DNA from 4 places in the Paenibacillus sp. ALE3 genome. Region 2 is predicted to be linked to each of the others. Evidence: riboswitches for the same ligand, from Rfam matches in the RefSeq annotation. Region 2 holds a riboswitch; each other region holds the start of a gene.

Evidence for each region. Region 2 has a riboswitch for cyclic di-AMP ahead of ACXHJ2_RS16825 (hypothetical protein). Riboswitches for the same ligand answer to the same signal wherever they lie in the genome.
Region 1: it holds a riboswitch for cyclic di-AMP, as region 2 does, so the genes downstream of both, ACXHJ2_RS23380 (C40 family peptidase) here and ACXHJ2_RS16825 (hypothetical protein) in region 2, are expected to answer to the same signal.
Region 3: it holds a riboswitch for cyclic di-AMP, as region 2 does, so the genes downstream of both, ACXHJ2_RS09730 (3D domain-containing protein) here and ACXHJ2_RS16825 (hypothetical protein) in region 2, are expected to answer to the same signal.
Region 4: it holds a riboswitch for cyclic di-AMP, as region 2 does, so the genes downstream of both, ACXHJ2_RS03200 (TrkH family potassium uptake protein) here and ACXHJ2_RS16825 (hypothetical protein) in region 2, are expected to answer to the same signal.

Annotation. Positions count from the first base shown of each region.
Region 1 covers NZ_CM134214.1:5,197,277-5,204,945, forward strand. The annotation lists gene ACXHJ2_RS23370 (M1 family metallopeptidase) at 1-576, shown strand, start outside; gene ACXHJ2_RS23375 (hypothetical protein) at 588-1,415, shown strand; cyclic di-AMP (ydaO/yuaA leader) riboswitch at 1,692-1,829, shown strand; gene ACXHJ2_RS23380 (C40 family peptidase) at 1,835-2,335, shown strand; gene ACXHJ2_RS23385 (GNAT family N-acetyltransferase) at 2,639-3,145, shown strand; gene ACXHJ2_RS23390 (4a-hydroxytetrahydrobiopterin dehydratase) at 3,224-3,523, opposite strand; gene ACXHJ2_RS23395 (hypothetical protein) at 3,641-3,934, opposite strand; gene motA (flagellar motor stator protein MotA) at 4,122-4,916, shown strand; gene motB (flagellar motor protein MotB) at 4,909-5,736, shown strand; gene rluF (23S rRNA pseudouridine(2604) synthase RluF) at 5,873-6,574, opposite strand; gene ACXHJ2_RS23415 (PAS domain S-box protein) at 6,625-7,669, opposite strand, start outside.
Region 2 covers NZ_CM134214.1:3,771,599-3,779,267, reverse strand. The annotation lists tRNA gene ACXHJ2_RS16835 (tRNA-Leu) at 54-136, shown strand; gene ACXHJ2_RS16830 (glutathione peroxidase) at 285-770, opposite strand; cyclic di-AMP (ydaO/yuaA leader) riboswitch at 1,235-1,408, shown strand; gene ACXHJ2_RS16825 (hypothetical protein) at 1,522-1,917, shown strand; gene kdpF (K(+)-transporting ATPase subunit F) at 2,102-2,179, shown strand; gene kdpA (potassium-transporting ATPase subunit KdpA) at 2,325-4,001, shown strand; gene kdpB (potassium-transporting ATPase subunit KdpB) at 4,037-6,067, shown strand; gene kdpC (potassium-transporting ATPase subunit KdpC) at 6,087-6,815, shown strand; gene ACXHJ2_RS16800 (MFS transporter) at 6,947-7,669, opposite strand, start outside.
Region 3 covers NZ_CM134214.1:2,153,874-2,161,542, forward strand. The annotation lists gene ACXHJ2_RS09715 (M20 family metallopeptidase) at 1-882, opposite strand, end outside; gene ACXHJ2_RS09720 (ABC transporter substrate-binding protein/permease) at 1,031-2,494, shown strand; gene ACXHJ2_RS09725 (amino acid ABC transporter ATP-binding protein) at 2,481-3,203, shown strand; cyclic di-AMP (ydaO/yuaA leader) riboswitch at 3,434-3,614, shown strand; gene ACXHJ2_RS09730 (3D domain-containing protein) at 3,621-4,289, shown strand; gene ACXHJ2_RS09735 (polysaccharide deacetylase family protein) at 4,489-5,295, opposite strand; gene ACXHJ2_RS09740 (NADH:flavin oxidoreductase/NADH oxidase) at 5,597-6,619, shown strand; gene ACXHJ2_RS09745 (PspA/IM30 family protein) at 6,706-7,374, shown strand; gene ACXHJ2_RS09750 (DUF350 domain-containing protein) at 7,504-7,669, shown strand, end outside.
Region 4 covers NZ_CM134214.1:700,346-708,014, forward strand. The annotation lists gene uvrC (excinuclease ABC subunit UvrC) at 1-1,498, shown strand, start outside; gene ACXHJ2_RS03195 (CPBP family intramembrane glutamic endopeptidase) at 1,467-3,197, opposite strand; cyclic di-AMP (ydaO/yuaA leader) riboswitch at 3,459-3,611, shown strand; gene ACXHJ2_RS03200 (TrkH family potassium uptake protein) at 4,021-5,361, shown strand; gene ACXHJ2_RS03205 (potassium channel family protein) at 5,380-6,057, shown strand; gene ACXHJ2_RS03210 (LysR family transcriptional regulator) at 6,063-6,968, opposite strand; gene ACXHJ2_RS03215 (succinate dehydrogenase cytochrome b558 subunit) at 7,195-7,669, shown strand, end outside.

The DNA of each region.
Region 1 (7,669 bases), 1.4 Mb from region 2:
TCGGCTGAGTATGCACAAAATGCCTACTCACGAGGCAAGCTGGTACTACGAGGTATTGAACGTCAGGTGGGTACGAAAAAAATGGACCGGATTATGCGAACCTATGTCCAGACCTACCGATTCAAGCATCCGACCTCACAGGATTTTCAGCGTGTCGTGGAGAGGGTGACTGGACGCTCATGGAGCCACTATTTTGAACAATATGTATATGACGGCCAGATGGCGGACTTTTCTGTCGATCGCATCACGAACCGCAAGTTGGAGAATGGATATGAAGCAGTCGTGACGCTCAGCAAAAAAGGAGCAGATTATCCCAAGATCCCTGTTCAATTTACCTTCAAGGATGGCACCACAATATTTAAGGCATGGGACGGTACGGGCAAAAGTACATCTTTCCGACTCAAAAGCACCTCTCCCGTGTCCTATGTGACGGTTGATCCTCTATACACTATTGCACTGGAGAACAAGCATATTAATAATAGCCTGAAGGCTGAATTGGACGAAAAGCAACAAACCCGTTGGAGTGTGAGTGTAACCAAGCTGTTGGAGACACTGCTTGGAAGTCTGTCATGGTGAGGTGTCTATAGATGCGGACTGTTTTAAAAGAAGGCTGGGCGCTAGTGCGCATACGCTTTTATATCGTTATCATTTTATTTTTGTATCGTCTGCTGTGGGGAGTATTTCTCTATCGGCTGGTACAGTCGGCCGTTGTCCCGCTGCTGCTGCGTTATCCTGATCAGAGCCAAAACGAGCTGGGAAAGACCTTGTTTTGGATGGAGGGGCAGATCGCCTTGATGGACAGCCAGGAAGTACATGTGTATTTATGGATACTATTAGGGGCGACCGTATTGCGCGTCCTAATCACTCCCTTCATTAGAGCTGGCATATATCAAAGCCTGTATACCGATGCGTCTGAACCGCAAAGCCTGTCCTTCTTCAAGGGGATGAAACGTCACGGTATGTCATCTCTGTTGTATTACATCATCGAGTTGGGTTTGCTGCTGCTTCCCGCCTTCTGGGTGGTACCGAGACTCTATCCTATTGTAGCAGGGACGCTGCAATCTTCCTCTTACCTGCTGCATTTGTTGCCCTATGCCATTGGGTGGGTGGCTTACGGTTGGTTCATTCGGCAGTGCATCCTGTATATGCAACTGGGCACGGTCAGTGGTCACGCCATACTATCGTCCCTGCTCGCCTTCTTTCGCCAGCTTCTTCCGGCTGTAAGCGTATCTCTCTTGCTTGGTGCTTGTGTGCTGCTGGTCTTCGGTCTATTTGGCACCGTAGCGATGATTTGGACTGGTATGTTGGCGCTAATTCTCCAGCAATCGTATCATTTTGTTACCAGTCTGGTCAGGCTGTGGCATATCAGTTCGCAGTATCGTCTATGGCACATCGATATCTCCAGCAGAGGCTAATCCCTCTCTTTATGCTTTCTCCTGCATTTTTAGCTGTCGAAAAAACTTTTTTCTTTCCCGTGCAAACGGCACATAACTGAATACTGTTAACAGAATCTGTTCCTAGGGCGTTAGGAACAGATTTTTTTTGTAACTTTTTGCGATGAAACATTTGCCAAAGCCTGCTGTCTTTGTTACAATAATCGCAGTGAACTGATAGTAACAACTTTGTAATCTTTATTGTAACCTTTATCTTAAAAACATCGTTGTCGTGAATACTGCTCTCCAAGGTGCACATCTTAAGTTAAGCCTAATTCCTGGCACCTAGGAAGCGGGGGAACCAGTTTGGGTGAATTGATCTCGCAACAGAGTGGTCATAGGGGAACCTTCTACCGAATCCTTAAGCTAACCTCGCAGGCAATGGAAGGGGTATATTTTTTTTGAAGAAGAAGCTAACGATCGCAGCCATGGGTCTCGCCATTGCCTTTACATCTTTTACATTCGGTGGCAGCAGTGCATTTGCAGACTCTAAGATGGACCAGGTCATCCAAGATGCCAAAGGAACGAACTATAGAAGCGGAGGTACTACACTCGAGGGATTCGATTGCTCCGGCTTCACAATGTATGTATTCAACAAACTGGGAATTAAACTGCCGCATCAATCTGGATCACAATTCAAAATGGGAGCTTCTGTATCCCGCGATGAAATGAGACCAGGCGACCTGGTGTTCTTCAACACCACAGGAAGAGGCGTTTCCCATGTAGGTATCTTCGTAGGTGAAGGGAAATTCGCCCACTCCTCGACTTCACGTGGTGTAGTAGTTAGCTCACTGAACGAAAATTATTACGCTAACCGTTATGTCGGTGCAAAAAGAATTATGAGCACAGACGCTTACCATTCTGTAGCTTCAGATATTCCTGATGACGACAACGTAGAATAACTACCGCACAGCAAGCTAACCCTAGCCGCAATTTGATTCTGGCCGGAATCGAATTGCGGTTTTTTATGTCCACTACATCAGTAATTATTATCATTACTGACGAACCGACACCTCAAAAGGTTTCAGTTTTAGCGAACATCGTCGGTTTTACCGCCACCGCTGGGGGAGCATATGAGCAGTAAATCCTTCTTATTGAATGTATACCCGACTTAGGTACGAAATAAACACGCTTGCCATTCTCCTACAACTTGTCTACAATCTGTGGTTAATGATTGAAGTATCTGCATAAGGAGGAATGGAAAAGTGCCGGCCTCAATATCCAACTACCGGATTGTACCGATGGACGAGCATCAAGCGGCTGAAATCTGTGAGTGGCGCTATGATCCCCCCTACAACATATACGGCTGGCTTCCCTGGGAACAAATGAAGGCACTTGAAGTCGAATTTGGAAGTCCCACGCTTCGCCAAGAGCAATATGTTGCCGTACTGGACGAAGAGAATGAGCTGACGGGATTTGCTCAATATTTTCCTATGGTCGGTGTGACCCGGCTGGGTCTTGGAATGCATCCCGAAAGATGCGGACATGGCACAGGCTCCGATTTTGTCCGGGCCATTGCCGAGGAAGCCAGACGACGTCATCCGCAGAATGAAATTGACCTAGAGGTTCTCACTTGGAATCAGCGGGCTATCCGAGCCTACAAGGCAGCTGGATTTGAGCTGACGGATACCTATGAACGCCAGACTCCAGATGGCAGAAAGCCGTTCCATTGTATGGTATATCGTCCTGAACAACAGAATCGGGTTCTATAAATAAGAGCGCCTTCACTATACAACCGCGATGTTGTATAGCGAAGGCGCTCTTCATATATACGACAGATCATTACAAACTCAATGACTGCTGCGCATTTTTTCGAAAGCTTCATTATATTGTTGGGCTTCCTTAATATCTACAGCCATAATACCGCCATCGTCCCAGGAGGTCAAACGCAGAGTCACGGTCTTGTAATCAATCGTAATAAATGGATGGTGATTAAATGCCTCAGATATAGCGGCAACTTCATCCACGAAGGCAATTCCTTTCATAAAACTGGAAAAATTATATTTCCGAACGATCCAACGTCCTTCCTCCAGTTCCCAGCCCTCCAGCTTCTCCAGATGTGCTTCAATCTCTTCTTGTGTAAAAGGCATGTTACGAACTCCTCCCCGTTTATACGGAAGCCTTTCAGCCGCTTAAATGCGGCCAAAACTACGATATATTGGTGTACATATTACCACGGCCCCGTTGATAAATCCATAAGACGGCCATCAAATCAATGGGACCGACGTCAGCTCCTCATCCCCGATGAGTACATAGATCCGGTGCTGCTCCGGCTCATAAATCACAACGCCGCTGCCTACAGTGATTACGGGCTCCGTACCCAGTGCATAAAATAGGTCTTCTGCCAAAGCTTCATTGACTTCCTGACGCCCCATCGGGTTCAGCCTGTCCCAATCTTCTGCTTCCATTTCAAAAAATCCATAGCTATCTGGAATGCGTCCCACAGCCTCTGTCAAATCGTTCAAAATTTGTTCATACTCGCGCCCATGCTTTACTCCCATGCTATTTCCTCCAATGGTTCAGCGATTCAATACATAATCACTTTATTATACCGGAAATTGGCCCTTAACAAAAAAGAGAGTTTTGTCGATAAATACTATAATCCGTCTCATAATGACGCGCTTGGGGCAAGGACGACCCATGCGGCATGAAAGGATTCAAAATCTATTCTCATGGATGAGGTGTATCATGCAAATTACAACCATTATTGGACTTGTGCTCGGGCTTTTGTCACTGGTCGTCGGGATGATCCTGAAGGGCGCGCCAGTCGTCAATCTGGTCAATAATCCCGCTGCTTACATGATTATTTTCGTCGGAACAGCAGCAAGTATATTCATGGCGTTTCCGATGGATGACATGAAACGGGTGCCAAAGCTGTTTAAAATTATTTTTACCCAGCAGAAATTGCTGGATCGCAAGGAGCTTATCGGTACATTTACCGAATGGGCATCCATTACCCGTCGTGAAGGTCTGCTCGCGCTGGAATCCAAGGTCGAAGAGATCGACGATCCCTTTATGCGCGGCGGTATGCGAATGATTATCGATGGTAATGATCAGGAGTTCGTACGCGATGTTCTGATGGAAGACATTAACGCTACCGAAGATAGACACCGCGCTGGCGCACTGATTTTCTCCCAAGCCGGTATGTACGCTCCAACACTCGGGGTACTTGGTGCGGTTGTAGGTCTGATCGCCGCTCTGGCCGACCTTAGTGACATGGAAAAACTGTCCCATGCCATTGCAGCCGCTTTTATTGCAACGTTGCTCGGTATTTTTACAGGTTATGTCCTATGGCATCCAATGTCCAACAAGCTGAAACGGCTATCCAAAAAAGAAGTGGAACTTAAGTTAATGATGGTCGAAGGTCTGCTTTCCATTCAATCCGGTATCTCGACGATTGCCATCAGCCAGAAGCTAGCAATCTTCCTAACTCCAACCGAACGGGCTTCGATGACCCAGAAGGATGGCGATTCCAGTGAGTAAAAAGAGACATGAACCGCATGAAGAGCATGCTGACGAAAGCTGGCTGTTGCCATATTCCGACTTAATGACCCTTCTGTTGGCTCTTTTCATTGTCTTATTCGGTATGAGCTCGCTCGATGCCAAAAAATTTGAAACTATGGCTCAATCCCTGAGTTCAGCTTTTAGTGGCGGTACTGGCGTGCTGGATCACTCAGCCGCGAATCCGTCGTCACAATCCATGGATATGGGCAAAAATAAAGAAGAGGTATCACAACCCTTAAAATCGAAAGCCACTTCTACCTCTGATCTGCAAAAGCAACTCGCCCAGCGGGAAGAAGAAGATTTAAAGAAGCTTAAAAAGCAAATGGATCAGTATATTCAAAATAACGGCCTGTCCACCCTACTGAACACCAAGCTGAACCAATCCCAGCTGATGATCACCATTAGTGATAATGCCCTGTTTTCATCCGGGCAGGCCGAAGTAAAGCCAGAAGCGAGAAAGCTGGCCAAATCCATTTCCAGCATGCTCCAACAGTTTCCTGGTTATGACGTTATCGTATCAGGTCATACGGACAATGTACCTATTTCCAATAGTCAGTTTCCGTCCAACTTTGATTTGAGTGCCAAGCGTTCGCTCAATTTCTTGCGTATTTTGTTGCTCAATCCGCAGCTTGATCCTACCAAGTTTGTATCCATCGGATATGGCGAGTATCGACCATTGGCAGGCAATCAAACTGGAGCAGGACGTGCCAAAAACCGTCGTGTCGAAATTTCCGTTCTTCGCAAATATCAGAACGGTACACAAGTTATTAGTCCTACCTCAAGCTCGAATGAAGGTTGATCATGAATATGTTATATGAACAAAGGCACCGCCGCATTTTTTATGCAGCTGGTGCCTTTTACTTTAGGGATTTCTGTTCTCTAGCCCTGTCATATACGAGGGACAAGCGCTGTAGGCTATAAGAAGGCCTCTGGCATTAGCTAAGTGTATAATCAAGCATCTGGCCCAGTTCCTGCTTTTCAGCCTCTGTTAAATCACGCCAGGCGCCTTTCTGAAGGGATCCTAAACGAATATTCATAATTCGCAGGCGCTGCAGTTTCTTAACTTCATAACCGAAGGCAGCACACATACGTCGGATCTGACGATTTTTCCCTTCTGTCAGGATAATACGGAATACATACTCAGATACACGTGTTACTTCACAGGGCAGCGTTCGATGACCGAGTATCTTTACACCGCTGGACATCCCCTGCACAAAGGATGGTGTGACTGGACGATCCACTGTTACGATATACTCTTTTTCATGCTTGCCTTCTGCCCGTAAGATCTTATTCACAATGTCCCCATCATTGGTTAATAAAATGAGACCTTCCGAATCCTTATCCAGGCGTCCAATTGGAAATATCCGCTGCGGGTGCCCCACAAAATCGACAATATTGCCTCTAATGTGGCTCTCTGTCGTGCTTGTAATGCCCACTGGCTTGTTCAATGCAATATAGACGTGATCGGACTTATCGCGCAGTGGCTTGCCGTTCACACGGACGTCATCGCCTTCCTCCGCTTGACTCCCCAGCACGGCCACTTCGCCGTTAATCGTCACGCGGCCGCTCTCTACCAGCTTGTCCGCCTCCCGGCGCGAGCAAAAGCCAGTTTCGCTGATAAATTTGTTAATGCGCAACCTGTGTACCCTCCATTTCTACGAACACGCTTCCTCCTGCCCCCAGCTCGTTACTCAGGCTTGGCAATCGGAAGCTGCACGAGGGCGGTTGTTCCCTCTCCCTCTGTGCTTTCAATATCCAGTGTGCCTTTATGGCTCTGTATAATACGCTGGCTGACCATAAGCCCTAGTCCTGTACCTGTTTCTTTGTTTGTGACAAAAGGTTCTCCCAGCTTGGATAGCATTTCTGCGGGAATACCTGTTCCCTGGTCCCGTATGAAGATTTTAACGCTTTCTCCCTCTAAGAACAAATGAATTGTGATGATGCCACCTTTACTCATAGCCTCCATGCTATTTTTAAGTAAATTAATGAATACCTGTTTTAACTGATTTTCTTCAGCATATACCAAGGCAGGCTCGTCCGTGACCTGAAGGTTGAATACAATACCCAACAGATGCGCCTGGCTATCCAGTAAAGAAATAACATCACTCACAATATAACGAACATCTTTTTTCTGAAAATGCACTGCCTGTGGCTTCGCCAGTATTAAAAACTCACTAACGATCAAATTAATGCGGTCCAGCTCAGACATCATAATATCGTTGTGTTTCATATTCAACACTTGATTTTGCTGCTGTAGTTGTAGGAAGCCACGTAGCGTGGTTAATGGATTACGAATCTCATGCGCTACGCCTGCCGCCAGTTGCCCTACGGTTGTCAGCTTCTCTGATCTACGCAGCAGTTCTTCCATCCGGTTGCGCCCCGTAATATCACGCGAAACACAGATAAAGCCTAAGATTTCGCCTTGTTCATCCAGAATAGGGGACGTACTCATACTAATCTCTACTGTACTTCCATCCTTACGCATTCGTAGGGTCTCACTTGATACGATGCTTTCTCCCTGAAGCAGGCTCTCCTTCTGAAATTCATACTCCTCCTGTTGCTGCGGAGGTACAAACTCCAGCTTACGGCCAACCAATTCCTTCTTAGTCCATCCGTACAAAGCTTCGAAGGCATGGTTAACCCGAATAACACGATCCTCCTGATCGGTTACATGAATCGCATCTGCCGTCTGATTAATAACCGATTCTAGATGCTCCTTTACAGAACGGTTT
Region 2 (7,669 bases):
AAATTGTTGCTGAGAGAGTATAATAAATCTGTTGCCTCAATACATTATGACATGCGGTCGTGGTGGAATGGCAGACACGCTATCTTGAGGGGGTAGTGGGCGTACGCCCGTGGAGGTTCGAGTCCTCTCGACCGCATTATGTGTAATACCCAGTTGAAAAAGCATCCTGACACGTTTTACGTGAAGGGGTGCTTTTTTTGTTAAATATTTTTCGTTATATCATTCTGTTACAGAAGCGGTCATATGGACAGCGGACCGCTCGTTAACTTTAATGAAGAAAGATGTCAGTTTTTCCGCAAAAGCTTCTCTATATCTCCTATAAGCTTATCTGGAGTGGTTTGCGGCGCATAACGCTTAAATACGTTACCTTCTCGTGTAATTAAGAATTTAGTGAAATTCCATTTGATCGCTTTGGAGCCTAATACTCCCGGAGCAGTGTGGGTCAGGTAGCGAAATAGAGGATGTGCCTGATCACCGTTGACATCTGTCTTGGCGAACATGGGGAAGGTCACACCGTAATTGATTTGGCAAAACTCAGAGATCTCCTCGCTGGAGCCCGGCTCTTGTTTGGCGAACTGGTTGCTGGGAAATCCCAAAATTTCGAGCCCCTGTTCATGATACTGGTCATATAGCTCTTGTAGCGCCTTGTACTGGGGGGTTAACCCACATTTGCTGGCAGTATTCACGATAAGTAGAACTTTCCCTTCGTATGTGGATAACGGAATTTGTACCCCTTGTAGGGTCTGTGCATCATATTTATATACGGTCAAGATATCCCTCCTCATTCAATATTCTGCAATTAAATTGTAAGCAACTCAACAAGGGGTTGCAAGTCCAGAAGAGTATACGGGCATTGGACCATTGTAAAATCGTCTTTTGTTCAAAACGGTAAATCGCACTTCAAATGGAGCTAATTGAGGTGTTTCTTCTCATAAAAACGGGTTCAATCGGTAATTATCTGGCACATATAGCGTATTTTCTTTCTTTTTTGCAAATAAGGAGTAACTAAGCCATACCCTACGCTAATATTGACATGCCTTTCATTTTCAAAAAGGGGTGAAATACAGAGTTTTAAAGAGATACGAGAAGCATAGATGCCTTGTAAGCGTTATTCTTAATCTCCTATGCTCAAAAGGGTGATTTATAGCCCCGCCGTTGAGCTTTACAGTCTTCCTTGCACGGGTGTATGATTCAAGACGTAATTTCAAATTAACACCAATGAAGCAACAACGAATTGTCTAAAGCGCTGAATTTTGCAGTTGCAAAAGCGGGGGAACCAACGAGTATGTACGGTTTTGCAAGCCGTGTGTGTCTCATGGGGTGAATTTTCCGGCCAAGTGCCGTAAATAGGGCGACTCTCACGTCCGAATCCGACAGCTAACCTCGTAAGCGTACAGGGAGAGGCAACAAACCGCCGTGTGCAGCCATGGTTTATTTTATCATGGAATGTATGAAGCCGGAGGAAGCCTTTTTCCTTCGGCTTCTTTTTGTTGTCTTTTTATACCGGGAGAGGAGCTACTGATGGAAGGTCGGTTAATTATTGTCACTGCACCGAATGAAGCGGGCAGAAGTTTTGTGAAATTGCTTATGTTTAAAAAATTGGCGTTTGCAGTTCTCACAAATAGCACTCAGGAGGAACGACAGCTCAAAAAAATGGGTGTGGAGCACATTGTGCGCATCAATACGATGCAAGCGGGAAAATGGAATTTTCCTAAAAAAGAAATTGGTAGTGTGTATTTGTTCGAAAACAGCTTGAATCTGACTTGCCGTTTCCTGCAAATATGTCGGCCACTAACATCAGAATTGATCTATGTTATTACGCACGGCTGTAATCCACAAGGAATTTATCGGGGATTGGGAGCGGACCATGTGATCTACACATTGAACGGAGAGGTGGGTTTCCTGCTGAACGGATAAGCACTTATAACATAGCTGGTTTATGATTTTATGATGGAATCGGAAATGACGATCTGAAGAGCGATACGGAGGGTATGAACATGATGGATTTATACATGCTGCTCATAATGGCTGTGAGTTATGGAGTGATACTGCTGTTTGTACGCTGGTGTGATGCGCAGACCTCAAAAGGAGGCCGAAGAGGATGATTGTTGTGCTAGGACTCACGGCTATTGTGTTCGTGTATTTAATCTACGCACTCCTGAATCCTGAAAAGTTCTAGTCAACTATAGGATCGAGCAGGCGGGAACAGCAGATCAAGAATGAAGCATCAGAGGTGTAGATTTTCGCAAACGTGTGCACTCATTGGATGTTCTGAATCAGGTCTGTTGTTCCAAATGCAGGAGCATTATAAGGAGGAATAGAGGATGGAGCTACTGCAAATTGGAGTTGTGATCGTCATATTGCTGCTCTTGGTAAAGCCGGTGGGCACCTATATGTATCACGTATTCTCGAATGAACCGAATCGGACGGATCGGATTTTTGGTGAAACGGAAAAGCTGATTTATAAGGTTGTAGGCTTGAAGAAACAGGACAGCATGCGTTGGACCACGTATGCTATGAGTTTCATTGCAACCAATGTGGTGCTTGTGGGGATCAGCTACCTGCTATTGCGCTTGCAGGCTATACTCCCAGGCAATCCGGTTGGAAACAGTAATATGGAAGCATCATTGGCCTTTAATACGGTAATCAGCTTTATGACCAATACGAATCTCCAACATTATAGCGGAGAAAGCGGGCTTACGTATCTGACACAGATGGCGTTCGTCACGATGATGATGTTTACTTCGGCTGCTTCGGGGTTTTCGGTTGCTGCGGCTTTTATGAGGGGACTGACGCGGCGCGGTGAAGGAATGGGTAATTTTTTTCAAGATTTTATTAAAGCCAACATACGGATTTTTCTGCCGCTTGCCTTTGTACTTACGCTGGTGCTGGTGGGACTAAAAGTACCACAGACGCTACAGTCCACGGCGGATATTACGACTTTAAGCGGTACACAGCAGCAGATTGCTATGGGACCCATTGCCTCATTGGAATCCATCAAGCATTTGGGCACGAACGGGGGCGGTTTTGCGGGAGCTAATTCTGCTCATCCTTTTGAGAATCCAAGTCCTTGGACGAACGTACTGGAAATTTTAGCAATGTGGGTAATGCCGGCTTCGCTGCCGTATACTTTTGGATTGTTTGCCCGTAATCGCAAGCAGGGCTGGATTATTTTTAGCTCGATGATGGTCTTGTTCCTTATTTTTCTATCCATAACGTATGTGTCGGAGAAGACAGGTAATCCGTTAATCCAGGCACTGGGTATGGATGCATCTCAGGGAAGCATGGAAGGGAAAGAGGTTCGTTTCGGCATTGGACAATCGGCACTATTCACTGCGGTTACAACAGCGGCAACGACAGGTTCGGTCAATAATATGCATGATACACTGACCCCGCTAGGTGGTATGGCTGCTTTGGGAGAAATGATGCTAAACGTCATTTTTGGCGGCAAGGGCGTCGGGCTGATGAATATGCTGATGTATGCAATTCTTGGGGTATTTATATGCGGTTTGATGGTCGGAAGAACCCCGGAATTTATGGGTAGGAAAATTGAAGGCAAGGAAATGAAGCTGATTGCGATTGCCATTTTGGTACATCCGTTTCTTATTCTAGCTCCAACTGCGCTTGCGTTTATGAGTCATTGGGGATACGATGCGGTCTCTAACCCCGGATATCACGGGTTGACTCAGGTTCTCTATGAATATGCATCATCTGCGGCAAATAACGGTTCAGGATTTGAAGGTCTTTCAGATAACAACGTGTTCTGGAATGTTACAACAGGAGCAGTTATGTTCTTTGGACGATATGTATCCATGATTGCATTGCTGGCTGTGGCAGCTTCGTTGAATGCCAAAGCCCCGACCCCGGTGACGATAGGCACACTGCGCACGGACAACAAGCTGTTTGGAGCCATCCTCATCGGAGTTGTTCTGTTGATTGGTGCGTTAACCTTTTTGCCGGTGATCGTATTGGGTCCTGTAGCTGAATTTTTGACCATGTGATGAAAAATGAGAATGGATGAACGGGGTGCTTGATCATGAAGGAAGAACGCAAACGCATGCTGGATAGAAGCATCTTGAAGCAGGCGGTCAAGGATAGCTTTATAAAATTAAATCCGATGATCATGATGAAAAATCCTGTCATGTTCGTCGTAGAGATCGGTACATTGGTTGTGTTGCTCATGCTGCTGCTTCCCGGTTATTTTGGAGTCGGCAAGGAAATGGGCTTTAACTTGGCTGTATTTATTATTCTGTTGTTCACGCTGCTTTTTGCTAACTTTGCCGAAGCGCTCGCGGAGGGACGGGGGAAGGCACAAGCTGCTTCCTTGAAAAAATCCAAGCAGGACTCGCAAGCTAATAAGCTTGTCGGAAATGAGATTCAGGTAGTCAGCTCGACAGCATTGCGTAAAGGTGACGTGGTAATCGTCTCTCAGGGCGAAATGATTCCAAGTGATGGTGAGGTCATTGAAGGCCTGGCTTCGGTGGATGAATCTGCGATTACGGGAGAATCAGCTCCGGTCATTAAGGAATCGGGCGGTGATTTTTGCTCGGTAACTGGCGGGACGCGGGTGGTCAGTGACCGCATTAAGGTGCGAATTACGACTGAGCCGGGTGAGACGTTTATTGATAAAATGATTTCGCTCGTGGAAGGTGCACAGCGGCAAAAAACGCCAAATGAAATTGCGCTGAATACATTGCTGATTAGTTTGACGATTATTTTTCTAATTGTGGTGGTGACACTGGCTCCGATAGCCCGTCATTTTAAGATTGATTTGCCTGTTCCCGTGCTGATTTCGTTGCTAGTCTGTCTGATTCCGACCACGATTGGCGGGCTTTTGTCGGCTATTGGGATTGCCGGTATGGACCGGGTTACCCAGTTTAACGTGCTGGCCATGTCAGGCAAGGCGGTAGAAGCATCCGGGGACATCAACACGATGATTCTCGATAAAACGGGTACCATCACCTTCGGAAACCGGATGGCGAGTGAATTCGTGGTGGTAGATGGTGTAGAAAAGGCAGAGTTAGCGAAATGGGCGGCGATGAGTTCACTAAAGGATGAGACACCTGAGGGGCGCTCGGTGCTGGAATTGATGCGCAAGCAGGAGTACACGTTGGATGAATCCTTGGCAGCAGGTGGGACCTTTATCGAGTTCAAGGCAGAAACCCGGATGAGTGGTCTGGATCTCGGCGATGGACGAAGAGTACGCAAAGGCGCCGTGGACTCTGTCCGGCAGTGGATTGTATCGCAAAAAGGCAGTGTTCCGGCTGATCTGGAGGAAAAAGCAAATCAGGTAGCCGCAGAAGGAGGTACACCGTTAGCGGTGGCGCTGGATGATCGGATATACGGCATTATTTATTTGAAGGATACGGTGAAGCCGGGCATGAAGGAACGCTTCGATCAGCTTCGGGAAATGGGCATCCGCACGATTATGTGTACCGGTGATAATCCGCTGACCGCTGCTACAATTGCACGTGAAGCAGGTGTGGACGATTTTGTAGCAGAAAGCAAGCCGGAGGACAAAATTGCGGTTATCCGCCGTGAGCAGGAGCAGGGCAAGCTGGTTGCCATGACTGGAGACGGAACCAATGATGCGCCTGCGCTGGCCCAGGCAGATGTCGGTCTTGCCATGAATAGCGGTACGGTCGCGGCCAAGGAAGCTGCTAATATGGTGGACCTGGATTCTGATCCGTCCAAAATTATTGAGGTGGTCGCCATCGGAAAGCAACTGCTTATGACACGCGGGGCATTAACAACGTTCAGTATTGCGAACGATGTTGCTAAATATTTTGCTATCATTCCGGCGATGTTCATGCTGGCTATTCCACAAATGAGTGCACTGAATGTCATGGGACTGGGTTCCCCGCTCTCGGCTATTTTATCGGCGCTTATTTTTAATGCAGTCATTATTCCACTTCTGATTCCGCTGGCAATGAAGGGCGTGAAGTATAAGCCAATGAGCTCGGATCGTTTGCTGGGACGGAATTTACTGATTTATGGCCTGGGCGGTATGGTGGTACCGTTTGTCGGCATTAAGGCCATTGATTTGCTGGTACATTTGTGGATTTAGCGCAGAAAGGGTGAGCGACATGAGTGGTTTTTATCGGATGTTGTCTGGACGCAGGTTTGCTGCACATGAGAAAGCCGGATCTGGCGGACAAGGTCATAACAAGCGTACAGGGACGGAGGCAGTGCCGGAAAATCAACCGGAGAGACATGAGATGCGAGGAAGCGCGGTTATTGGAGTGGCTTTACGAACTTCTGTGCTAATGATCCTATTATGCGGATTGGCATATCCGCTAGTTAGTACAGGAGTGGCGCAAGTCCTGTTTCCGCAGCAAGCAAACGGCAGTATGCTTCGTGACACGGAGGGGCGGGTAATCGGCTCTGAGCTGATTGGGCAGTCCTTTACCAATCCGGCGTTTTTCCAAGGTCGGGTATCAAGTATCGATTACAATGGGGCTGGTTCAGGCTCAAGTAATTACGCACCCTCGAACCCGGCATTGGTGCAGCGGATCAAGGATTCTATTGCGGATTGGCAGAAGCATAATCCGGATGTACCCGTCAGTCAGGTTCCATTGGACCTGATTACGAACTCCGGCTCCGGTCTAGACCCGCACATCTCCCCACAGGCGGCACAGGCTCAAATTCCGCGTATTAGTGGCTTGACGGGGATTGGTCAGGACCAGCTGAAGACGCTGGTGCAGGAGCAGACAGAAGGCCGCAGCGCCGGGGTGTTCGGCGAGCCGCGTGTGAACGTGCTCAAGCTGAATCTCGCGCTTGAAGCGCTAATGAAGGTTAAGCCAGTTAAGTCATAGATGGACGAAAAAGGTATCCCCTAGCGATAAGTTTGGAGGGATACCTTTTTCTATGGATTAGGGTGCTCTGGGATGGATAGCTGCAAAGGAAGTATTTTATTTCTTATAGGTGATATGAATTTGTTGTTTACTTATTTACTTAGTTTTATATTGTTTGATGAATTTTTGGCTTTCCTTAAGGCTGAAGCGAGTACCAACATGTATATTAATACAATAATACCAATGACTAAGTAAGATAATTTAATATTCATTAAATCGGTGAGAGTACTGCTCAAAATAGGGCCGATCATTAGACCAATCGAGTATGCCGTGTTATAGAGAGCAAAAGTAATTCCATAAGAATGAATTCCACTTCGTTGAGAAATATCAGCAAGTTGAGGTAAGCAGGGAGCAAGAACCATACCCATGCTAACTCCTAAAACAGCTAAAATAACAGCTTGAAGTGATAATATTGCTGGAAGTGCAGTTAGAGGAAGAGCAATGGATACCATAAGTAGACCGAGGAGAATTCCATTTTTATAGCCGATCTTGCTGGAGAATTGACCTATAAAGGGGGTTGCCAGGCCATAAGCAAGTGTGGGAATAGCAAATAACAGTCCGATAACTCCTGGATTAGCGTTAAAATTATGCTGTAGGTGTAACGGTAATGTTGGCTCAAGTACGCTTGGGACGGATGCACCGATAATTACAACCCCGATAACCAAAAGCAAATCTTTATTTTTCATGAACGAAAAAGGAGATAAGTACTTTTCATTTTTCTCTTCCGGAATATCGTGCAGGAGTACTAGTCGAAGTACAGCATCGACGACGGCCAATGCGATGGCAAAGTAAAAAGGGAACTGGTAACTTCCCCA
Region 3 (7,669 bases), 1.6 Mb from region 2:
ATTTGCAGTAAAGGTGTCGGAGAGAACACGGTTAGTCACCATTTCATCGTAAGAAGTCTCATAATTGGATGTTTCCAAACGACACCCGGCTTGTAAAGCAGCTCCTTCAGCAATTTGAATAACACGACGGGTAAGCGGGTTCAGTTCCTGGCGTGTCGCGGCCCTCACGTAAAATTGGGCTGAGGCGTAATCAGGAATAATATTGGCAGCCTGCCCACCCTGATTAATGATGCCATGGATACGTACCGTACTTTTCACCTGTTGCCGAAATGCGTTAATCCCGTTAAACGTTTGAATCACAGCGTCCAAAGCATTAATCCCTTCGTGCGGACTGGCCGCAGCGTGAGCGGATTGACCAAAAAATTCGAACTGCACAGCATCAATCGCTAGCGATTTGCCTGATTTTTCGTAGCGGTCAAAGGGATGTGTCATCATAGCTATGTCGCAATCATCAAACAACCCGGCCGCCGCCATCGGAACCTTTGCACCGCGTGTTTCTTCGGCAGGTGTGCCGTATACACGTACTTCTCCACCAGTCTCGTCGATAATCGATTTGAGACCTACGGCAGCGCCTGTACTCATCATACATATCAAATGGTGCCCACAGGCGTGTCCTAGCCCTTTCAGAGCGTCGTATTCTGCCAGAAAAGCAATGATTGGTCCAGGCTTGGTTGCTTTGTAAGTAGCAATAAAGGCTGTTTCTATACCCAATACGGGTGCCTGAACGTCAAATCCGTGAAAAGCAAGTTCTTCTTTTAAACGGGCAGAGGCCAAGAATTCCTCGTTTCCAAGTTCAGGGTTTGCGCCAATATATAACGAAATGTCCTTAAACCGCTGGGCATGCTGTTCAATGGTGTGTTGAATGGTCTGTTTGAAATTCATGCTAAAAACTCCCTTATATATGCTGTAATGTAGGTACTGCGATAGATATACTAAAATTGTACTATAACATTCATTGCATAATCATGCATATTCATTTATAATGACACAATCTTATTTATTATAAAGAATTTAAGGAGAGAAAAAAAGATTGAAAAAGGCATATCGTTTTACCGCCCTGGTTTTGTCGGCGGTTATCTTACTGTTGGCTGGTCTTCCCATGCTCACTGCATACGGATCGGAAGAAAAGCCACAGAAAAAACTTGTAGTGGGCATGAGTGCTGACTTTCCGCCGTATGAGTTTCATAAAGTTATTAACGGTCAGGATACCATTGTTGGGTTTGATGTTGAAATTGCCAAGGAAATCGCCAAGGATCTGAATGCGGAGATGGTCCCAGAGGACATGAGTTTTGACTCTTTGCTGCCTGCTCTGCAAAGTGGTCGCGTAGACTTGGTACTGTCCGGTATGACACCGACGGATGAACGCAGAAAGAGCATTGATTTTTCGGATGTATACTATCGTTCCAAGCAAGTCATTATGGTACGTCCAGAGGATAAAGACAAATATTCAACGATGGCTGCTCTAAAAGGAGAGAAGCTCGGTGCGCAGAAGGGGAGTATCCAGGAAGAAATTGCGCAAAAAGTGCCTAATGCTTCTGTAACCTCATTGGATAAAATATCCGATCTGGTACTCCAGCTTCGGACCAAGCGTATCAACGCGGTTGTAATCGAAGATACCGTTGCTAAAGGTTACACGCTAGATGGTACCGTAACACTTGCCAAGGCAGTACCTGAGGATGAAGGAGCAGAAACTGCTGTAGGCATCCGTAAAGGAAATGCGGAATTGCTTGCTTCAGTAAATAAAACGTTGGCTCGCCTGAAAGCGGACGGTTCGATTGAGAAGTTTTCTACAGAAGCGAGTGCACTGTCTGCAGACCGACAAGTTTCTTCGAATAGCATTGTAGATATATTTTTGAAATATCGCAGTTTTTACGCTACGGGTATCGGCTACACCCTATTGCTGTCTGCGCTCGGAGTACTGTTCGGGTTCATTATTGGCCTGATCATATCCTTGCTGCGGATGAGTGGTATTCGTATTATCGAGTGGCTAGGTACCGCATATGTAGAGATACTGCGCGGCACACCTATGCTGGTGCAGCTTATGATCATTCATTACGGAGTTGCTTTGACGTTGGGTGTTAATTTTACGCCACTCCAGTCCGGTATAATTACATTGTCTCTGAATAGTTCGGCATATTTAGCTGAAATTTTCCGTGCTGGTATTCAGGCCGTAGACCGTGGACAGATGGAAGCTGCCCGCTCGCTCGGGATGGGACGAGGCAAAGCGATGCGACACGTCATTTTACCGCAAGCATTTAAATCTATATTGCCTGCTATTGGTAATGAGTTCATTACGATCATTAAAGAATCTTCTATTATTTCGACCATTGGGATGGTGGATATTATGTATCAAGCCCAGGTCATTAAGAATATTACCTACGAAGGCTTGAGTCCGTTCGTAATCGCAGCCGCTATTTATTTTGTAATGACATTCAGCTTATCTAAGCTGTTGGGTTTATGGGAAAGGAAGTTGAGAGCCAGTGATCACCGTTAAACAACTGCGTAAATCATTCGGTAAGAATGAAATTTTAAAAGGTATTGATATAGATATCGCCAAAGGTGAAGTTGTCGTCATTATCGGCCCGAGTGGTTCGGGGAAAAGTACGTTTTTACGTTGTATGAATCTGTTGGAACAGCCAACAGAAGGGGAAATCTTGTTTGAGGGTGAGCCGATTACGGCCCGTGGTCATAATATCAATGCGACTCGGGAGAAGATGGGGATGGTTTTCCAGCATTTTAATCTGTTTCCGCATAAAACAATACTGCAGAATCTGACGCTTGCACCAACGCAGGTGAAGAAGCAATCGGGGAAAGAAGCGGAGAAAATTGCACTGGAGCTCTTGCGGACTGTGGGTCTTGAGGATAAAAAGAATACCTACCCGAACCAGTTATCTGGTGGTCAAAAGCAACGTATTGCGATAGCACGTGCTTTGGCCATGCAGCCGCACGTAATGCTGTTCGATGAGCCTACTTCTGCCCTTGACCCTGAAATGGTTGGAGAGGTTCTGGACGTGATGAAGAAGCTCGCTGAGGGCGGCATGACGATGGTGATCGTGACGCATGAAATGGGCTTTGCCCGTGAGGTAGGGGATCGAATCATCTTTATGGACAACGGTCAAATTATAGAACAAGGTACGCCTGAGCAAGTTTTCGGTACTCCAAGCCATGACCGTACCCGTGATTTTCTTGCTAAAGTGCTGTAAGAAAATGCTTTTATGAAATATTAACAAAGCCCTCTCGTGATAATGTTTCACGGAGGGCTTTTCTCTTTTTGTCACCATATCTCCATATTTTCGTAACAAAAAACCGATTTTTGATGACAAAATTGTAATGAGTATAGTATGATGTTCAAGGTTCCCAACATTTTCATGCAGATAAGGTTACAAAATTGTGATATTATGCAGTAAGCCAAAACTTACCGGAGCAGCAGCAATGATAACAAATGCTCAATGCTGGGCTCAAACCGTGGGAAGTGCGGGGGACGTAACAACGGCAATTATTCCAATGCGTCATAAGATGTTGTGGAATATGCCTAGGGGTGAATTGCACAAGCATAGGGCTTCTCCTGAGTCCGAATCCGACAGCTAACTTCGCAGGCATAACAGAGGAGGTACATAGCTTTGAAACATTTAAAACATATTGGAAAAAACATGAAATTTGCGGTGCTTGCCGCAGCTATTGCAGGACTGGCCCAGACAGCTGGAGTAGCAGATGCTGCTTCGCTTCATACTGCCAAAGAAGGCGATACCTTCTTTTTGCTTGCTCAACGTTATGGGGTATCGGTAGATGAGTTGACGAAGGCTAACCCTGATATTGCGTCCAACAACATATATGCAGGTCTGCAAATTAAAGTTCCAGACGAAAAAAGTGTGAAGGCGGCTTCGGATTCGAAGCCACAGCTTCTTACGGAGAAAGCACCAGCGAATGAGAGACCAACAATTGAAGCATGGGGCAAAACGTTCAATTACAGTAAAGTAGTTGATGTTAAAGCAACAGCATATTCAGCCGCAGCTGATGAAAATGGCAAATGGGGTGCAGTCGATTACTACGGCAATCCGCTTAAACTAGGTACAATTGCGGTAGACCCGAAAGTCATTCCTATGGGAACAAAGGTGCTAGTTACAGGCTATTCCCATCCGGGCTTGCCCGACCATTCTTTTGTGGCCGTTGCCCGTGATCAGGGCAGCGCTATTACCGGAAAGCGGATTGATATCTTTATCCCTGGCAACAAATCATTCGTGAACGATTTCGGTTTCCAAAATGTGAAACTGTACGTCATTGATAAATAGCAGTGTGCATATGTTTAATTTCATTAAACATAATAAATATTATGTAAACTTAATATTATAGCATACAACATATAACTGGGACGACTTCTTATCAGGTCTGGTCGTTTATCGTAAAAAAGGCTGTCTTACAAGCAGAAACATTCTGCTCGTTAAGGCAGCCTTTTTACGTTGTTGGTATATGCGAGGCTTAGACATACTGTTATTTTCGTTCCGATGTGTGAAGTAGCCGGGGGACTGTGACAAACTTGTAGCCCTTAGCTTTTAAAGAGTGGATTAGACCCGGCAAAGCTTGGACAGTACCTTGTAAGTTGGAACTTTGACCTCCACCTGCATGCATTAAAATAATGGAGCCAGGTCCGGTAGCCGGGATCACGTTGCGCTGAATCTGTGTTTTGCTTAATCCCTTCCAGTCTAGAGAGTCCACATTCCAATTGACGATCATGTACCCATGACGACGTGCCCACTGGATTTGAGGCTCCGTGATTTCACCATAGGGTGGTCGTATCAATCTGGGTCGAAAACCTGCGCTGGCTTCTAAAATGCGTTCTGTTTTTGTAATCTGGTGGTGAAAGCGCTCTGGTGTGGCCTTTCTGAAATCCGGATGAGTATAGGAGTGGTTTCCTATAGCATGGCCCTCGCGGATGATGCGGCGTATGATCCCCGGATGCTTTTCCGCACGATGGCCGACGATAAAAAAGGTAGCTTTGATACCGTTTGCGTGTAATACGTCCAAAACCTGCGGCGTATACCTTGAATCGGGCACATCATCAAAGGTTAAGGCAATTTGGCGGGTGTGCGGGCCGCACATTTTAAAAATGTCCGCATGCTTTTTTCGTAGCATCGCTAATGTTGGAGCAGCTCGATCTTTACTTTGATATACCGAAGTAGCGGCAGCAGCTTCCTTGGGATGGGGCGTTCCGATGTTGGGAGACGTATCCGCGTGAACGGGAAAACTTGAAAATGCTAGTAACAGTGCTAAACATGGCAACACTCCCCTGTACCGCATTTATATTCCCCCTTTCCGTGCGTGGTACCTAGTGGTGCTCTCAGCTATTATGTACCTGTCCTATTAAAATTATGCTGGTGATTGAGTGAAGCCCTACACGACTGAAGAGAAGCACATCATGAAGCGGATATCTGTGAAGATGACGAAGTAAACGGACATATTCTCTTAAACATGACCGAAAACTGAAGCATTTTCGCAAGTTTTAGCCTTACAAAGGATTCGGTATACCGTGACAGCTGGTGTATAATGGGGATGCTATTCATAATGATACAGACTGGAATTGAGGGAAGGATGGATAAAAGTGACCGACTTGTTTACTCCTTATCAATTAAAGGGGCTTTCCTTAAGAAATCGGATTGTCATGCCCCCAATGTGCCAATACAGCGTGGAGGCCAAGGACGGCAAACCGACGGATTGGCATTATGTCCATTATGTGAGTCGCGCGGTAGGAGGGACTGGGCTCATAATTGTGGAAATGACAGCGGTTCATCCGGATGGACGCATTACGGATCGTGATTTGGGCATTTGGAGTGACGAACATATTCCTGCATATCGCAAAATTGTAGAGGAAGTCCACAAGTATGGTGCCAAAATTGCCATTCAATTAGGCCATGCCGGACGCAAGGCCGAGGATGCTGAGACACCTGTAGGCCCGTCCTCGATCCCCTTTAGTGAACGCTTTAAAGATCCCCACACTTTGACGAGAGCAGAAGTCAAGGAACTGGTTCAGGCCTACAAAGAGGGGGCTCGCCGGGCGGTAGAAGCTGGTTTTGACACGGTAGAGATTCATGGTGCTCACGGCTATCTGATCCATCAATTTCATTCCCCTTTAACCAATACCAGAGAAGATGAATATGGGCAGGATTTGTCACTGTTTGGTGTTGAGGTGATCCGTGCTGTTAAAGAGGTACTTCCTGCTGATATGCCTGTGCTAATGCGGATATCTGCCAAAGAATATGTCCAAGACGGATATGATGTTGAATACATAGCAGCCATAGGGGAACGATATCGTGATGCAGGTGTAGACATTTTCCATATTTCTTCTGGTGGTGAGGGTCCGATAGGCTCCAGCGGAGGCCCGTCTGCGCGTGCTGGTTATCAGGTCGATTTGGCTCATACCATCCGTGAAAAATTGAATGTGCCTGTCATTGCTGTCGGCTTATTGGATGATTATGAGGATGCCCGCCGAGTCGTTCAGCAAAATGAAGCTGATCTGGTAGCCATAGGGCGTGCCATGCTGCGTGATCCCTATTGGGCGCTGCATGCTTCACGGGCGCTAAAAGTACAGGCAGATATCCCAGAGCCTTATCTACGCGGTTTTTAGATATTTTTGAAACCTCTTTGCAAAGCTTGCGTAAACATGTGTACAGAGCTTAAAATTTAAGCATTCAATTCTAGGAGGAACTTCACATGTCTATTTTCAAACGATTAAGAGATCTTACGATGTCTAACATTAACGCCATTATCGACAAGGCAGAAGATCCAGTTAAAATGACGGATCAATACATTCGTGATATGCAAGAGGATCTGGAAGACGCAGAGAAAGCGGTAGCCGCTCAAATTGCTATTGAAAAGAGATTCAAACAGCAATACGAAGAACAGGCAGCTTTGGTGAAAAAACGCGAAGAACAGGCTCATACGGCTGCAAAAGCACAAAATGTGGATCTTGCTCGTCGTGCGCTGGAAGAAAAGAAATCTGCCGAACAAAAAATGAACGAGTTCCAAGCTGGTTATGAGCAAAACAAAGCTGCAGCTGACAACCTGCGTGGTAAGCTGGATGAAATGCGTAGACAGCTGACTGAAATGAAAAACAAGCGCGAGACACTGGTTGCCCGTTATAACGCAGCTAAAGCGCAAACTGAAATTAACAAAGCTATGAACGGTTTTAGCTCGGATACGGCAACTGCTGGATTGAAGCGTATGGAGGAAAAAATGCTGCAAGCAGAAGCACGTGCTGAAGCGAGCAACGAAATGGCTTCCAAGGAAAAATCGCTGGATGAAGAGTTCAAAGAGCTGGATAAGAAAAGTGCTGTGGACGATGAACTTGCTGCTTTGCTGAAACAATACGAAAACAAATAAGAACTTTTAAGCATTGCCGCTAGTGTGAGGGCTCAGTAAGCGAAGGAGAAACGTTTTCTCCTTCGCTTTTCCCTGCCTGGGGGCGTAAATCAATATATGTAGTCAAGAAGATGTGGAGGATGGTAGCAAATGCATTTTTTAGAAACGATGAAAGCGATGCTGGTATGGACGGGCGCGGGTGCTATTTTGCTGTTCGTATTAATGTATGTCGATTCTTTATTTACAAAGTATAAGGATTTTGCCGAAGTAAAAGCCGGAAATATGGCCGTAACGGTACGGATGATTATGAAGCTGA
Region 4 (7,669 bases), 2.7 Mb from region 2:
CCAGATCAGTCAGGAGATTGGTTCCTTTTTGAGTGGAGGACATGAGGAAATTAAAAAGGATCTCCAACGTAAAATGCAGGAGGCCGCAGAGGAATTGTACTTTGAGCGTGCCAAGGAGCTGCGGGATCAGATTATTAGCATCGACGCGATGATGGAAAAGCAGAAAATCACCACATCTGATGCGAAGGACCGGGATGTATTCGGCTTTTCGGTAGATAAGGGCTGGATGTGTGTACAGATTCTATATGTCCGTAAGGGTAAAATGATCGAGCGCCATATGTCGACTTTCCCTTTCTACGGTGAAGCTTACAGTGATTTTATGTCCTATGTGACGCAATATTACAGTGACAACCCGGCAGTGCCGCAGGAGATATTGTTGCCGGATTCTCCTAAGCTGATGAAAGCAAAATCGGCTGATGTTGATCAACCGATTGCAACAGAAACTGAACTATACAGTGCAACTACGGCTGAGACTACCGGGATTACAGATGAGGAAGCAGTACAAACGGAGTCAGATCGTTCTGCTGACCCATTGCTGGTAGCCGAAGCACGAGCAGCTTATGCAGAAGGAACGAATTCAGCCCAAGTTGGTGACCAAGAAACCGAGGAAACTGAAACTCAACTATCCGGTGGATTGGAGGACCCATCTGCAGCAGCTCTTGCTCTGGCTGAATGGTTGGATGTAAAAGTACTTGTGCCACAGCGCGGGCTGAAAAAGCAAATGACAGGTATGGCGACGGAAAATGCACGTGTTGCTTTGGATGAGAAGTTTAAGCTGATCGAGCGGGATGAGGAACGGACATCCAAAGCTGCAAGCAATCTGGGACGTGCCATTGGGCTGGATAGTCTGCATCGGGTAGAGGCATTCGATAATTCCAACATTCAGGGTTCTGATCCAGTCTCGGCCATGATTGTCTTTATTGATGGCAAACCTGCCAAGAAGGAGTATCGAAAATACAAGATCCGTTCTGTGCAGGGACCAGATGATTATGAAACAATGCGTGAGGTTATTCGGCGTCGATATGAACGTGTGCTGAAGGAAAATCTTGAACGTCCCGACTTGATCATTGTCGATGGTGGCCGTGGACAAATTAAAGCGGCAACCGATGTATTGGAAAATGAGTTGGGTTTGTTTATTCCTGTGTGTGGTTTGGTGAAAGATGCCAAACACAGAACTTCCCAACTACTGATGGGAGAAACATTTGAGGCCGTGACACTTGCACGCAATAGCGAGGAATTTTATCTGCTGCAACGGATCCAGGACGAGGTTCACCGTTTTGCCATCACGTTCCACCGCGAGCAGCGCGGCAAATCTATGGTAACTTCCCAGTTGGACTCCATTCCAGGCATCGGCGAGAAACGGCGTAAGTTGCTGCTTAAGCATTTTGGATCGCTCAAAAAAATAAGAGAGGCCAGCGTCGAAGACTTCCGGCCTCTCTCTATTGGGGATAAGCTTGCTCGTCAGATTATAGCTGCCCTTCGGGAGGAGGAGTCGTAGAATACGGCTCCTCTTTTTTCATGGGTTCAAACATGATTCGATTAGGTTTTTTGGGACTAAACCAGTAAATGATGTAGCCTACAATAGCCGGAAGTAAGATCCAGAATAGGCCGGCGCTCACATTCACGGTGTCTCCCAGACTTATCACACTAAGCCCCATTAATATGCTATCAAAAATAACGTGGCTGAACATAGCAGCGATAAAGCCGTAACGCAAGAACACGAAACTAAACAGCAAACCAAGAAAAGTCAGCTCAATAGGTCTGGAAATCACCGGATAGATCGGATAAAGCGTATGTCCCAGTGCCCAAATAAGCGTAGTGATCAGACAAGCAACAAACGTATTCTTGACTATTTTTTTTACCATCGGAATACCAAATAGACGGTAAACAGTTTCTTCTCCAATACCTGCCATCCAAGCCATAATCGGCAATAGCCATGGATAAGCCATATTGTAAGGGGACTGCGTGGCGTCTGTAGTGGAGAACGTATTAAATGTGCGCTCCAATACAAAGAACAAAATGGATTGTACGCCCAGTAAAATGAAGGCCCACAAGTAACCGACATACATACTGCGAAGCACATACAATCCGTAGCCCGGCTCTTTAGCACGTGGCCATGCATTTAGTCCAACCTGACGCATAAGCCCGTCGCCGCCTACCAAGGAGAAATAGAGGGCTACAGCCATGAAGAAGGTAACACCAACCTGGAATACCATAAGAAATATAAGCATGCCCTTACTGCCTGCTTCAGCTTGCAATAAAGGTAGCATGTTCATTGTCCCAGCTATACTAGCAATAAAGTATACAATGGACAGAATAATACCGCGCACAAATGAAGTATGTCGTCGGGTGAGTGACGCATATACAATGGCAAGTACGCCCAGGACAAAGCTAAATAGGGCATAACCCGCATAAGTCATCCAATTCGCCCAGTATGTTTGCTTTTTAACATAGTCGGTATAGGACGAAGGGGCCGAAAAGCTTTGGGTAAACGAGCGAACATCCCCGTCTTCAAAAGTAAAAGCCAGCGTAAGTACCGAGGCGCCGATTTTCTTTCCGTCCACGGTATATTTTAATCCACCTTCCCCCTCAGTGGTCGCGAGCTTCAATTCAGATGGCTTAAAGCCAAAGCGTTTGATCCATATTGCTGCAGCCTGTTCCTTGGCTTCGAGCGTCATGTCACCCTCAGCTACACGTACAAGTCTGCTTCGTGCTTGTTCATCTGTAGAAACATCAGCCTGTGTGTAATTGGTGCTGGAGGTGATCCGTTTAAAGCTAACGACCTTCCCAGTGGATAAATCCACATGGATTTGCAGCTTGCCCTTCGCTGAGGAGTCAGGCAAATCAACCCGAAAGGTTTCATAAGGATAATTTTTTTTCCATGTACGATCGTACTCTTGAACCAATTTTTCTCTGGATAAATAACCGTACAAATCTGTTTCAGCCTGATAGGTTACGACGGGCTTCTCTGGCTGTGATTCCGTATAGCCCAGCTCGGAACGGGCAAAGTCCAGGGCGTGTATGACCGCTTCTTGTTTGCTGATGACCTTTGCATTCATCAATGATTCCGGACTTGGATTGCTAAGCGAGGGAATAAGCAATTGAAAGATAAAAAAGCAAACCAGGCCAACCCCGCCCAGCAAGCCTAATTTTTTGAAGTTGGCCGTGAGCACGACCGGTTTCCCGATAGGATTCATGAGTTTCCTCCTTAATCTGTAAATAAGAACATCCATTAAAGATATCATACTGCACAGGTTCCCGCCAACAGAGCAGCGATATTCATGAAAACAGAGTGAAAGCACTTTAAAGTTTTAATAAAATTAGATAAGCTGTGATTAACCGATGTCTATTCGCGAATTAAAGCCAATTTCACGTTTTTTCGGCGAAATCGGTTTTGTGATCTGGATAGAGAAGGATTATAATCTTGAGGCAATGCCTATGAAATATATGGGTAATGATATACATTTAAGCCGAATTTCTATGAGAAAACGGGGGAACCATGTTACTGGGGTGAATTTTACAGCCGATCCTGATGGACCGGAAGTGTAAATAGGGCATACTGTGCTGTCCGAATTCGTCAGCTAACCTCGTAGGCTGTGGACAGGAACCAAGTCAGGCACTCGGTTTTCCGGTGTCTTTTTTTGTGTGTATAAAAGTGTTTGGATTGGTTAGACCGCTGCGGGTTCAGATTATTCTTCCGATTGCTGTTATCCCCGGATTTTTTTGATTGTATAAACCCTTTAATGGTTAAAATCCGGAGATAAAGGCAAACGCTTCGCTTCTTCAGAACAATTCTGCCCCCTTCGCTGCTGCTCGCCAATAGCACCAGGGAGCCGGTTAGTGTTTGACATGCATTCTTCCTGTATTCAGGGAATGCTAATTATAGCTACTTAAGGTTTGGAAAATCAAAAAAATCAGGGGCAACGACGATCGGAAGATAAATGGAACGCGTAGCGGGCTTACACCGTATTAAGTCACTGTTTTTATAGTTTTAAGGATTAGGAGAGAAGTGATGAATAGATGAATCCCAATGCACGCTGGCTTCGGCTTTCTCCACCGCAGATATTCGTTGCAGGCTTTGCCATTATCATTCTAATAGGTAGTTTATTGTTAATGTTGCCCATCTCTAATACAACAGGAAAACCACTTGCGTTTATAGACGCTTTGTTTACTGCCGCGTCCGCGACCTGTGTAACCGGGCTTGTCGTTAAGGATACAGGGCTCTTTTTTACAACTTTTGGTCAAATCGTTATCGTTGCGCTGATCCAGATCGGTGGTCTTGGCTTTATGACCATGGCTACCTTGATCGCGCTGGTGTTCAAACGTCGCATTTCCTTGCGGGAGCGCCTTATTTTGCAAGAAGCGATGAATCAGACCTCTGTCGAAGGAATTGTTGGATTGATCCGCAAGGTGCTATGGTACTCGCTGATGATTGAGGGCGTATGTGCAGCTATTTTTTCGATTCGCTGGTCATTTGATATGCCTGTCGGCAGGGCGATTTATTTTGGAATTTGGCATGCCATTTCCATGTTTAATAATGCTGGTTTTGATTTATTCGGTGAATTTCGCAGCCTGACAGGTTATGTATATGATCCGATTGTTAATTTTACAGCCATGTTTCTCATTATTTCGGGTGGTATTGGTTTTGTAGTGATGTCAGACCTGGCAGATTATCGTAAGCGTAAGAGACTATCTTTGCATACCAAGGTGGTACTCAGCATGACAGCTGCTCTGATTGTCGTCGGGACGCTCGTCATTTTTGTATTTGAGTTTACGAATCCAAAGACGCTTGGCTCGCTTGATTGGGGTGGTAAACTGCTGGGTTCTTTATTCCAGTCCGTTACTCCACGTACCGCAGGTGCCAACACGCTGGACATTGCAGGCTTGCGGCAGGCTACGCAGTTTTTTATCATCATACTCATGTTTATTGGAGCTTCGCCTGGCTCCACTGGGGGCGGGATTAAGACCACTACATTTGCCCTGCTCATTGGAGCGGTGTTTTCGATGCTGCGGGGACGGGAAGATATTGTGCTGTTCCGGTACCGACTTGCGCAGGCACGAATTTATAAGGCTTTGACCATTACCTTGCTGGGGCTGCTGTTCGTGATTGGGGTGACGATGATTCTGTCCGCAACCGAAGATCATCATTTTCTAATGATCTTGTTCGAGACAGTGTCTGCATTTGGTACAGTAGGGCTGTCTATGGGGCTTACACCTGATTTGTCAGTTGTAGGCAAGCTGGTGATTACTCTGACGATGTTTGCAGGCAGGCTGGGTCCACTCACGCTAGCTTATGCACTGGGACCGAAAAAGGGTAAGGAATTGTATCGTCATCCAGAAGGTAAAATAATTATAGGGTAAGGGAGTTTTCGAGTAGATATGAAAACGCAGCAGTTTGTAGTCATTGGCCTGGGACGGTTTGGCTCAAGCCTGGCTTTGCAATTGGTGGATATGGGGTGCGAGGTGCTGGGCATTGATCGGAATGAGGATGTTGTAGACAGTATGAGTGAGATCCTGACACATACTGTCGTGGCGGACGCTACAGATGAGGATGCGTTGCGGTCACTGGGCATCCGTAATTTCGATTGCGGCATTGTTGCAATTGGTGATGATATTCAGGTAAGCATCCTGACCGCCATTTTGCTGAAGGAGCTGGGTGTGAGAAAAGTCGTAGCCAAAGCTATATCTGTACTGCATGGGCGTGCGTTAGAGAAGCTTGGGGTGGACCGAGTCATTTATCCGGAACGAGATATGGGTATTCGGGTAGCGCATCAGCTGGTCACGCCTAATCTGCTCGATTATTTGGAGCTGTCCAAGGAATACAGCATTGTGGAACTCAATGTGCCTGCATGTCTGAATGGCAAAACGTTAGCAGAATTAAATGCTCGTACTCGCTTTGGTTGCAGCATCGTGGCACTTCATACGGCGAATGGTATCTTGATCGCGCCGACAGCTATGGATCGGCTGAAAGCAGACGATATTATGGTCATTATCGGCTCCAATGACAATATCGGCCGCTTTGAGGATGAGGTCGTTAATGTCAATGAAGAGGGTTAAATTCTCTACACCATACGGTAGCCTGCAAACGATGCACGTGTCTCGCTAATCCAGCGTCGTGCTGTCGGGCCGAGATCGGCCGTTTCTGAGTATATGAGGGAGGTCGTTCGGCGTGTCTCCTTCAAATCAGGCAAGTACAATGCAGTAAGTCCATTATCTCGCAGCAGTTCGCTGCGCAAGTAGGATTTGGGCAGCAAAGCGGATGCCTTGCAGGTTGGAAGCAGGCGTACAATCGCCTCGAAGGAGTCGATTTCCATGCGGATATCCGGCATAATGCCGCTGCGCTGGAACAAGTCATCCGTCAGGCTGCGGTACCAGGTTCCTTTGGAGAAAATGATCATCGGCAATCCTTGCAGGTCCTTCATTGAAGCCGTTCCTGTCTTGACAGTTAATTCATGTCCGATGGGGACGACTAGCTCCAAATGATCGTCAAATAACGGAATGCAGCGTAATCCAGCTTCATGAATGGCAGACCCGACAACGCCGGCGTCTGCTTTTTTGTCGCGTACAAAGGCGACGATTTCATGCGTTTTGCCGGTGAGCAGCTTTAGCTCAGTCTGAGGATGCTTGCTCATGAAAGCCTCGACGAGGGTAGGCAACGTCGTTTGGAGTGTCGTAAGACTTGCGCCCAGAGTAAGCATGCTCTGGGCTTCATTTTTGTGCTGTGACAGCTTTTGTAAGAAGCGAAGCTGACGTTGCCGTTGCTCCAGCGCGAAAGTATATACAAATCGGCCAGTTGATGTAATTTCGAGCCGTTTGCCCCGACGATCAAAGAGATGGACACCCAGCTCTTCCTCCAGCTTGGCAATTTTGCGAGACAGGGCGGGTTGGGACAAATTCAGCAGTTTTGAGGCTTTATTCAAGCTGGACTGCTCGACAACGACGGCAAAAGCGTTCAAATCCTCAAACAAATCTTCCACTTCCTCTCTATATGCAAAAAAGACATAATAATTAATACGTATATTGCAATTCCATTATAAGCCGAAAAGGAGTAACATGAAAGCGACACAAGATGTTCACACTTTTGTTTTTCCTTATAAGGGACACCTTGTTGAACATTCCCTGTCGGGAACTGTCATTTTATATGTTATATTACTATTGAAAACGCTATTATTGGGAGAAGGGAGCATGACCTAGATGAGAGGATTTTATTCCAGAAAGCTGCATTCACTTCTTGGCGTCATTCCGTTGGCTCTATTTTTTGTTGAGCATTTGGTGACGAACTTCACAGCGGTGGAGGGCGGTAAGGAAGGTTTTAATCGCAGCGTGGCCTTCCTGAATGGTTTGCCGCTGGTTATTGTGTTAGAAACGTTATTCATCTACTTGCCATTATTATTCCACGGAATCTATGGCTTGTATATCGCTTATCAGGCTGATCCGAATGTTAAAAGGTTTGGCTATTCGCGTAACTGGCGCTTTTTGTTCCAGCGTATTTCCGGCGTCATTACGTTTGTATTTATTATCTGGCACGTATACGACACACGCTTTCAGGTGGCCCTGGGTAATGTCACTCATGAGGAGCTAGGCGGCGTAATGCATGGCATAGTGACGAACCCAGTCTATTTTATTTTGTATTTAATCAGTGTCGTTTCGGCATCATTTCACTTTGCTA